2 regions of the Alteromonas sp. ABH4_457 genome follow, and region 1 is predicted to be linked to the other one. Evidence: predicted binding sites of a transcription regulator. Region 1 holds the regulator's gene; the other holds the start of a gene.
The links. Region 1 encodes sigma-54, which starts transcription at its own class of promoters, with help from an activator protein. Its sites were predicted from a motif close to GTTGGCACGNNNNTNGNNT; they were not measured.

Region 1 (4,813 bases):
TACCAGCATGGTCCAGGGAGATAGCATCACCTATGACATGTCAAAAGAGCAACTTCTGGCAACCGGCGGTGAAAGTAACAGCAACGGCCGGGTAACCACGGTTTTCCGTCCTGACACAGTTAAAGAGCTGAAGGAAGAGAACAAGACTTCAGACAGCAACGAAAACGAGGGTAACTGAGTTACATGGCAACCCTGAGTGCGACTCACCTGGCAAAGTCGTATAAATCACGCCAGGTCGTCCGTGACGTTAGTTTATCGGTTTCTACCGGACAGATAGTAGGTCTGCTGGGTCCTAACGGTGCAGGTAAAACCACAACGTTTTACATGATTGTCGGTCTTGTGCCACTGGACAAAGGCAAAATCCTCATTGATGAGCAGGAGCTGACGCACCAGCCAATGCACGAACGTGCCCGCCGGGGAATTGGCTATTTACCCCAGGAGGCATCCATTTTCCGCAAGCTGACCGTACATGAAAACATCATGGCGATATTACAGACGCGTAAAGACTTAAAAAGTCATCAACGTGAACAGGAAGCGGATGCACTACTTGATGAATTTAATATTAACCATATACGTAATAGTACAGGTATGAGTTTGTCGGGTGGCGAACGCCGCCGGGTTGAAATTGCCCGCGCACTGGCAGCCAATCCGCAATTTATTTTGCTCGATGAACCCTTCGCCGGAGTTGACCCGATTTCGGTTAATGATATAAAGAAGATCATTCAGCACTTACGGGACAGAGGTATCGGTATCCTCATCACCGACCACAATGTCAGGGAAACCCTTGATGTGTGTGAAGAGGCCTATATCGTCAGTCATGGAGAACTGATTGCTCAGGGCACCGCAGAACAGGTATTAAGTAATCAAAAAGTTCGTGATGTATACCTTGGTGAGCAATTCAGGCTATAGTTAAGATATCGGGATGAGCATTTAGCGGAGATTTCGCCACCGGCACTCACACCGCTACAACCGGATGTCCTTTTTAGAGTTTATATAAGACGTAGATGAAACCATCTTTACAGTTAAAATTTAGCCAACAACTAACAATGACGCCTCAGCTTCAGCAGGCGATCAAGCTATTGCAGTTGTCTACGCTGGACTTACAACAAGAAATTCAGGAAGCTCTCGATTCTAATCCTTTGCTGGAAGTCGACGACAGCTCCGACAACGATGTAATTGAGAAAAATAACATCGACAATGATGACAGCATGCAAGAGTCTGCAACAGCCTCATCTTCTGACAGCATGGATACCGGTGAAGCACTGGAAAAGAATGATTTACCGGATGAGCTGCCCATCGACAGTACCTGGGATGAGTACATTTCTGCGTCTTCTGCCCCCGCGCCCGGCCCTTCCGGGGGTGATGATGAACAAATCTTTCAGGGTGAAACCACCGAAAATATTCAGGACCATCTGCTGTGGCAAATGCGTCTGACACCTTTTTCTGACACAGACCGCGCCATCGCGCTGGCGATCATCGATTCCATTGATGAGTCCGGCTATCTAACGGTTACCGTTGACGACATTCTGCAAAGCGTAAACAGTGAAGATATGGAAGAGCCCGTAGAAGAAGATGAGGTTGAGTGCGTACTTAAACGTATTCAGCTATTTGATCCTCTCGGTTCCGGCTCCCGCACACCGCAGGAGTGCTTGTTAGTTCAGCTGGCGCAATTTGCACCGGAAACACCGTGGCTGGAAGAAGCCAAACTACTGCTCAGAGAGCATTCCGATCTGTTAGGCAGTAAAGATTACCGTACGTTAATGCGTAAAACCCGCCTGAAAGAAGATCAGTTACGGGAAGCGATGCGTTTGCTGCAAACGCTTAATCCCCGTCCGGGCAGTGCATTAATTACGAAAGAACCCGAATATGTCATTCCGGATGTATCGGTTGCGAAGAAAAATGGCCGTTGGGTTGTAGAATTAAACCCCGACAGCCTGCCTAAGCTCAGTGTTAATCAGCAGTATGCTGCAATGAGCCGTAAAGCAAGAAACAGCAGTGATTCACAATTTATCCGCTCTCACATGCAGGAAGCAAAATGGTTTATTAAGAGCCTTGAGAGCCGGAACGATACGCTGCTGAAAGTAGCAAATTGTATTGTTCAGCAACAGATGGGCTTTTTTGAGCATGGCCCTGAAATGATGAAACCAATGGTGCTGAATGATGTCGCAGAAATGGTAGATATGCACGAATCTACTATTTCCAGGGTAACAACGCAGAAGTACATGCACACGCCCCGTGGTATTTTCGAGTTGAAGTATTTCTTCTCCAGCCACGTTGCCACTGAATCAGGTGGTGAGTGTTCATCTACAGCGATTCGCGCCCTGATTAAAAAGCTGGTTGCCGCTGAAAAGCCAAGCAAGCCACTGAGTGACAGCAAGATTGCTTCGTTGTTGGCCGATCAAGGCATTATGGTTGCCCGGCGAACAATAGCAAAGTACCGGGAATCCTTGTCGATCCCGCCGTCTAACCAACGCAAAAGCCTTATCTAACTTAAGGCTGCTCAAAATAAGGAAGACGAAATATGCAAATCAACCTTTCTGGTCATCACATTGAGATCACTGATTCTTTGCGTAATTATGTCGATACTAAGTTCAGCAAACTGGAACGTCATTTTGACCACATATCAAATGTGCACGTTATTTTAAATGTTGAAAAGCTTAGCCAAAAAGCAGAAGCAACGGTTCATCTTAGCGGCGCGGAAGTCTTCGCCTCTTCCGAAAATCAGGACATGTATGCTGCCATTGACAGCATGGTCGATAAGCTCGACAGGCAGGTCCTGAAACACAAGGAAAAGCTTAAAAAGCACTAATTGAATTCATGGATATACAAGCCATAGTCAGCCTGGACCGCACCGAGTGTGCGGTCCAGTGCAATAGCAAAAAACGCATTCTCGAAATCATCAGCGGGATTGCAGCTAAAAATAACCCCGATGTTGATGAAGCCACCGTGTTAAGTAGCCTGCTGGCCCGTGAGCGAATGGGCAGCACAGGTATAGGTAACGGCATAGCCCTCCCCCACGGTCGCCTGGCCGGACTGGAAAATGTCATCGCCATCGTAGTTACCAGCACACCCGCCATCGATTTTGATGCTATCGACAACAAACCTGTGGATATTTTCTTTACTCTGCTTGTCCCTCAGGAACAAACCGAAGGACATTTACAAACTCTGGCCATGGTTGCCGGAAAACTCAGCGATAAAGAAACCATAAAAACTATCCGCAAAGCTCAGACAAGTGATGATATTATTCGCGCATTACAGTAACTTAGTGTAATACGCACCGACAACACGTGACTTCAGGAGAAACGGCGTGAAGTTAATCATCATCAGCGGACGTTCCGGTTCAGGAAAATCAGTAGCACTTCGTGCCCTTGAGGATCTGGGGTACTACTGCGTCGATAATATTCCGGTTAATCTGTTACCAGCCCTGACACACACTGTCGCCGATGAATACGAGCAGGTAGCTGTGAGTATTGATGTCAGAAACTTGCCTAAAGAGCCTTCTGAGCTGGTTGAAATTCTCGACTACCTGCCGGAGTCATGGACTGTCACCATCGTATATATTGACGCAAGTGACGATATGCTGGTGCGCCGGTTCAGCGAAACCCGGCGGTTACACCCGCTGGCCAAACTGAATAAGTCATTGTCAGATGCCATCCAGACAGAACGTGAACTGCTGGCGCCTGTAGCGGAAAGAGCGGATTTGAATATTGATACCGACTCTCTGAGCATCCACCAGCTGGCAGAATTAATCCGCGAGCGTATCCTCGGTAAGAAAAGCTCACGACTTGTTCTGGTATTTGAATCATTCGGCTTTAAACACGGTATTCCCAAAGATGCAGACTATGTATTTGACGCCCGTTTTCTGCCAAACCCTCACTGGGAGCCGGATTTAAAACATCTGACGGGCCTGGATACACCGGTTCAGGTTTTCCTCAGTTCCCAGCCTATAGTGACCAAATTTATCTGGCAGATTCAGAACCTCATCACGACCTGGTTGCCACACCTTGAACGGAACAACCGCAGTTATGTGACTGTCGCTATCGGATGTACCGGCGGACAGCACCGTTCAGTTTATGTAGCGGAATCACTGGCGAAAAACTTCCGGGAATCTCATCCTGATGTCCAGATCCGCCACAGGGAGCAAAGTAAATAATGCGCATAGAGAAATCTCTGACTATTGTTAATAAACTGGGCCTGCATGCCAGAGCTGCAACGCAGTTAGTGCAACTGGCGAATCAGTTCGATGCCGAAGTTATTTTACAAAAAGGCGATAAGCAGGCTAATGCCAATAGTGTGCTGGGACTGATGATGATGGAAAGTCATCAGGGGGAACAGGTTACTGTGATCTCTGAAGGTCCGGATGCTGAAGCTGCAATGGATGCCGTCGAGGCACTAATTGCAGGCAGATTTAACGAAGATGAATAGCGCCGGCACACCACTGAGTGTGCAGTGCCGGCGAAGGCTTAAAGGCAAACCCGTTGAAACGTTTCATCAGTTTAATCATCTTTTTGACAGCGATGGCTTTTCAAAGCTCAGTATGGTGTGCTGAGCACAGAAAAAGTCTGATAACCGGTGGTACGGCCTGGCCTCCTTATCTGTACATAACAGACAATAATGAGCCGGCCGGTGAAGACTACCAATTGTTGAAGTCGGTTTTAGGCAAGCTGGATTATGCACTGGAAAGCCAGATCCTGCCTGAAAGACGGGTCACTCAGCAAATAGAACTGGGGCAAATTGATGTAGTTACAGGTGCAGCTTTCACACCGGCGAGAGCACTGAAAAACTATTTTTCTGTTCCTTACCGCAAAGAAAC
Region 2 (4,813 bases), on a different contig from region 1:
CCGGCATACGTAAATCAGACAACACCACGTCGTAGTCATCACTACGAATTTTGCGTAATGCCGCCTGACCATCTTCTACCGCCGTGACCTGATACCCTTCACCTTCAAGGCGAATGGTCAGCAGGCGAAGTAAACTTTTATCGTCGTCAACGAGCAATAATCTGGCGTTTCGCGCTCCGGATTCATTCATCGCTGCGTACTCCTGTTTTTATCCATCAGCGTTGCTTCAACTTTAAGCAACTCTTCCATCTTCTTTGTTTGTGATTCCAGTTCTTTTTCAAGCATCTGCAACTGCTTTTCTTTATCGGTGTTCACGCGGTTTAAGATCACCATTGCCGATTCAAGCTCAAGCATTTCATCGTTGGGGGCATTAACAATAGTGGCCACCACGGTTTGCATATCCGGCGTCAGCTTATCCTTCACTTCAGTCAGCCAGTGCCGGGCACGAAGGCGACTCTGATAAGGGGTGTCTACAGGGAGTGATAAAATGATTTTTTTAATTTTATCCTCTGTGGAATCGGACAACCCGGCGATAGCATCTCTGCGCACAGGCCAGCGGGTATTGTCGGCCTGAACCCACAGGTTCACCCAATAGAGCAAATCGCACTGGTGCTCAAAAGATTCTGTGTCTTTTTCTACCAGACAAAGGGAATCACTCTCCACCAGTTGCGGTGCGACCGTATTTTCCTCGACCGGAATAACTGGTGCAGACTCATTCCCTTCTATCGCTGCACATCCACCCAGCATGGCGGCCAGTGGCAGCAATAATTTGATTTTCATTAACGTTTTTCCTTCTGCGGAATGCTTACTCTAAAACAGACATCGGCATAATCTACATCAACAACAGCCACATCGCCGTGCATCAAACGGGCACAGTCTGAAACAATGGACAGGCCCAACCCCGTACCAATGACATTGTCGTTTCTTGGATCGTCACCCCGGGTAAACGGTTCAAAAAGTTTACCCACTTTTTCCGGCGGAATCTTTTTCCCCCGGTTAGCTACATCAAGTACTGCTACCTCCTCCTGTTGATAAATTCTGACGGAAATAGGTCTGCCTATTGCACCGTGTGCCACAGCATTCGATACCAGATTATCAAGTATACGACGATACAACTCCTCGTCGACACTAATGGTTTCTACTGTTACATCCACAGTAACCTCACGGTCCTGCAGTGCCAGAGCGTAATCTTCGATACAATCTCTGACCGGATCCTGCGGATTGATGTCCGTAAATTTGGGTTCAGCCTGCTGCAGAAGCAGGTTGTAATCCAGCAGCTTTTCTACCAGCGTATTCAGGCGCTGGGTACTGGAACTGAGCAAAGACAGTACTTCAACCTGCTGGGGATTCAGCTCACCGACAACATTCTCAGAAAGCAAACTACACCCTTCTTTAATGCTTGCCAGCGGCGTTTTAAGTTCGTGGGCGGCATGTCGCAAAAGCGCAGTGCGTATATGTTCAAGCTGCTGTAAACGTTCCGCCAGCCAATGAAGATCTCTTTCTACCCCAATTAATTCGTAGGGCGCCTTCGTAGACAATGGCGGCAGCTCACCACGCTGATGGGCGAGGATCTGAATGATTTGCTTGAGCTTGCGCACCGGATTCACAATCAACTGGCTGCCGAGCAAAATCAGCAACAATGACACACTGACCAGCAGCGCCGTCGACCATGCCTGCTTGGCCTGCATATCAGTCATGTCTTCCTGCTGCACAGCCAGACGGGTTTGAATAGCCTTGTCCACGTCTTTACGGATGGCTGTAACACCGTTACTTAATGAAGCGAGATACGCATTCAGTAAAAGCTGATCGTTAATAGTGCGGAAATTTCGTAATTGCTCAATTTGCTTTTTCAGCAGCCCGCAATTTTCACTCGCCGGAACGATACCGCAGAGCTTGCTTTGCGCGCTGGCAAACTGAGCAATTGCATTGTCAGTTAAATCAGCGACGGTGGCGTTCTGGATAATGGCGTACTGACGGAGGGTACGTTCCAGATCTATGGCAGCACCGTCCAGATTTTGCAGGTAACCCACGACCGTCACGACGAAACGTGTCTCTTTGGTGGTCATCCTGCTGACTTTGGCAAGATCGCTCTGGCTTTGCCAAAGCAGTGCTATAAGGGGAACCAGCGCAAGTAAAAAACTACCTAACGTAAGTTGTCTGAGGGAACCAACTCGCAAAATTCGATCACTAAATAAAGTCCGGTTTTTCAGGATCGCATACCCCTTTCAATGCCGCAATAGATGATGGCACCAAATACCCTGTGCCATCGTTAAAAAGATTATTTAGCAGATGCGCGCATGCTGAGTAGTTCTACTTCCTCGCTGGCTTTCAGCTCGTCAATGCTCAACTGACCATCTGCATTATCGTCAATGCGACTGAAAAGACGTAACAAACGGGTATCAGCAACAGCCTCTTTAAGTGAGATATAACCGTCCTGATCTTCATCCAGTTCAGACATCCATGCTTCACCGGCATTGGCCTCTGCAACAGCGATAGCCTGAACAGCAATAATGGTAAATAACAATAAAAATACTTTCTCAATTCGCTTCATAACAACCTCCTGTGCTCGCGGGTTGTGAGCGGATGTAAAGGACTGAGACCCGTCCGGTTATACAGAAGCTCACGTTAAACAGGAGATTGCACAAGTAGTGCCAAAATACCATTAACCAACAAAATCAGTAACTTGCGGTTTAACACTACGAATAAGAAGTTGCAGGTGTTGCAAATTATCTACACTGGCGGCGCAAATTTTTATCCCTGCGCCGCATCCGGAGCATTTAATAAATGCAGATAATTTTGGTCAATAGTCAGCAGTTTGGAGAGGGGTACAGGCTTGCTGAACAAGTATCCCTGAACATGATCACAGCCATGCTCAATCAGATACGCCCATTGACCGGGGTGCTCTATACCTTCGGCACATACGGTTAGTGCCAGTCGTTTAGCCAGATCAATGATGGTACCGGTTACCAGCCGTGAGCGCTCAGAGGTGTCCAGTTCACGGATAAACTGACGATCAACCTTAAGCGTATCGATGGTGATTTGCGTGAGGTAACTTAACGATGAATAACCGGTACCAAAATCATCCAGAGAAATAGCACAACCGAGATTGCTGAGACGCTTGAAGAACTTATCAGCAAAAGCAAAGTTTTCCAGATAGGCGGATTCGGTGACTTCAAATTCGAAATACTCAGGATTCACCTGATAACGTTCAAATAACCCGTAGATATCGTCGAACAAGCCGGTGTGGCGTAAATCGTGGCCGGACAGATTGATTGCGACTTTAAATTTACGGGAGATCAGCATTTGCAGATCGGGCAGTTCCATACATACCCGTTCAATCATCCACTGGGTGATGGCCGATATTTTACCACCCTGCTCTGCAATGGGAATAAACTCTGACGGCATCACCAGACCAAATTCAGGGTGCTGCCAGCGTATGAGCGCTTCAAGGCCGATAATTTCACCCTGCTGACTAATTTTGGGCTGATAGTAAACCAGAAATTCATCCTGCCGGATGGCACCGTCAATGCTGTTAGCAATAGACATTTTACGCTTGTACGATTCAACCATATCAATGGTGAATAATGTGTAAGTCCCGCGTCCTTTCGCTTTAGATCGGTACATGGCAAGGTCAGCATTACTCATTAACTGACTGAGCTCGTACTCCGCATCACTGGCTCTGGCAATCCCTACACTGACACCAACGGTCAACGCCAGACCTCTCAGCATGAAGGGGTCGGTGAATGCGCTGACCAGTTTATCTGCCAGGTTTTTCAGGCTTGCATCCGACACGTCCCTGTCAGGCACAATAATAAATTCATCACCGCCCAGCCGTGCAATTAAATCGCCTTCCCGCAACAGGTTCACGACACGGTCCGCCACTTCTATCAGGATCAGATCACCGGTTTCATGTCCCAGCGAGTCATTAATCCCTTTGAATCCGTCGAGATCAAAGAAAACCAGTGCCAAATCATCTTTGGTGCGTCTTACACGGGCCAGCTCAAGCCTGAGGTTATCCACCACGAATTGCCGGTTAGGGAGTCCTGTGAGGCTGTCGTAATTCGCCAGCCGCATCATTGTTTGCTGCTGTTCCACCAGCGTATCGTTCTGTTCTTTATTGATGATCAGTTCGACTTCGATTGTATCGAGAAAACTGTTGATACTGGTGCCCAGCCTGGCGACCTCGTGATTATGTTTATCAGAAAATCGCTTTGAGTAGTCTTTGTCTCTGGCGATATCACGGGTAAATTCGATCAGGGCCTGCAGGGGTCTGAGCAATCTGCGGCTTACCAGCAGCGCGACAATCACGGTGAGAAAGATGGTGCCGGCAAGCCAGGGAATGACAGAGAAAAATAATGTCTTCTGCGACTGCGCCAGCAGCCCGTTCATATCACTGACCATCACCACTTTGCCAGTCAGATAAGGCTCTTTACCGATATTGGCTACGGCATACATAAGTCCGTCAGCCGCCTGAATGCCGGCTGGCAATGTGGCAGCAAAGGAGTCACTGGCCAGGTTATTCTGTTTAACCGAAGAGGTGATGAGGTTTTTTCTTAAATCAAATACGAAAGCCGCAGTGACCTGACGGTGTGATAACTGCAGAGCAAGTTCCTTTCGTGCTACTTCGCCATCGATGTCACGGTTATCCTGCGCCGGCTCCAGGCGGGCCGCAACATTCTGCACGAGTGCTGACAACTGCTCCTGCTGCATGGAGGTAACACGGGCTTGCTGCGCGTTCAGCGACACGATGTAGACAACGATTACTGACGCCGCTACCGCTGTGGATATCAGCAACGTCAACGGCAACTTCATG

Region 2: a site for sigma-54 is predicted at 2,638-2,656, ahead of ACXAGR_RS14975 (EF-hand domain-containing protein). Genes of this name have one in related genera too.

What each region holds. Positions count from the first base shown of each region.
Region 1 is NZ_JBSWXN010000008.1:353,418-358,230, reverse strand. Features, by position in the region: gene lptA (lipopolysaccharide transport periplasmic protein LptA) at 1-178, shown strand, start outside; gene lptB (LPS export ABC transporter ATP-binding protein) at 184-909, shown strand; gene ACXAGR_RS21505 (RNA polymerase factor sigma-54) at 1,005-2,489, shown strand; gene hpf (ribosome hibernation promoting factor) at 2,522-2,809, shown strand; gene ptsN (PTS IIA-like nitrogen regulatory protein PtsN) at 2,818-3,261, shown strand; gene rapZ (RNase adapter RapZ) at 3,308-4,153, shown strand; gene ACXAGR_RS21485 (HPr family phosphocarrier protein) at 4,153-4,425, shown strand; gene ACXAGR_RS21480 (substrate-binding periplasmic protein) at 4,479-4,813, shown strand, end outside.
Region 2 is NZ_JBSWXN010000005.1:498,497-503,309, reverse strand. Features, by position in the region: gene ACXAGR_RS14990 (sigma 54-interacting transcriptional regulator) at 1-190, opposite strand, end outside; gene ACXAGR_RS14985 (hypothetical protein) at 187-780, opposite strand; gene ACXAGR_RS14980 (sensor histidine kinase) at 780-2,180, opposite strand; gene ACXAGR_RS14975 (EF-hand domain-containing protein) at 2,279-2,551, opposite strand; gene ACXAGR_RS14970 (putative bifunctional diguanylate cyclase/phosphodiesterase) at 2,752-4,812, opposite strand.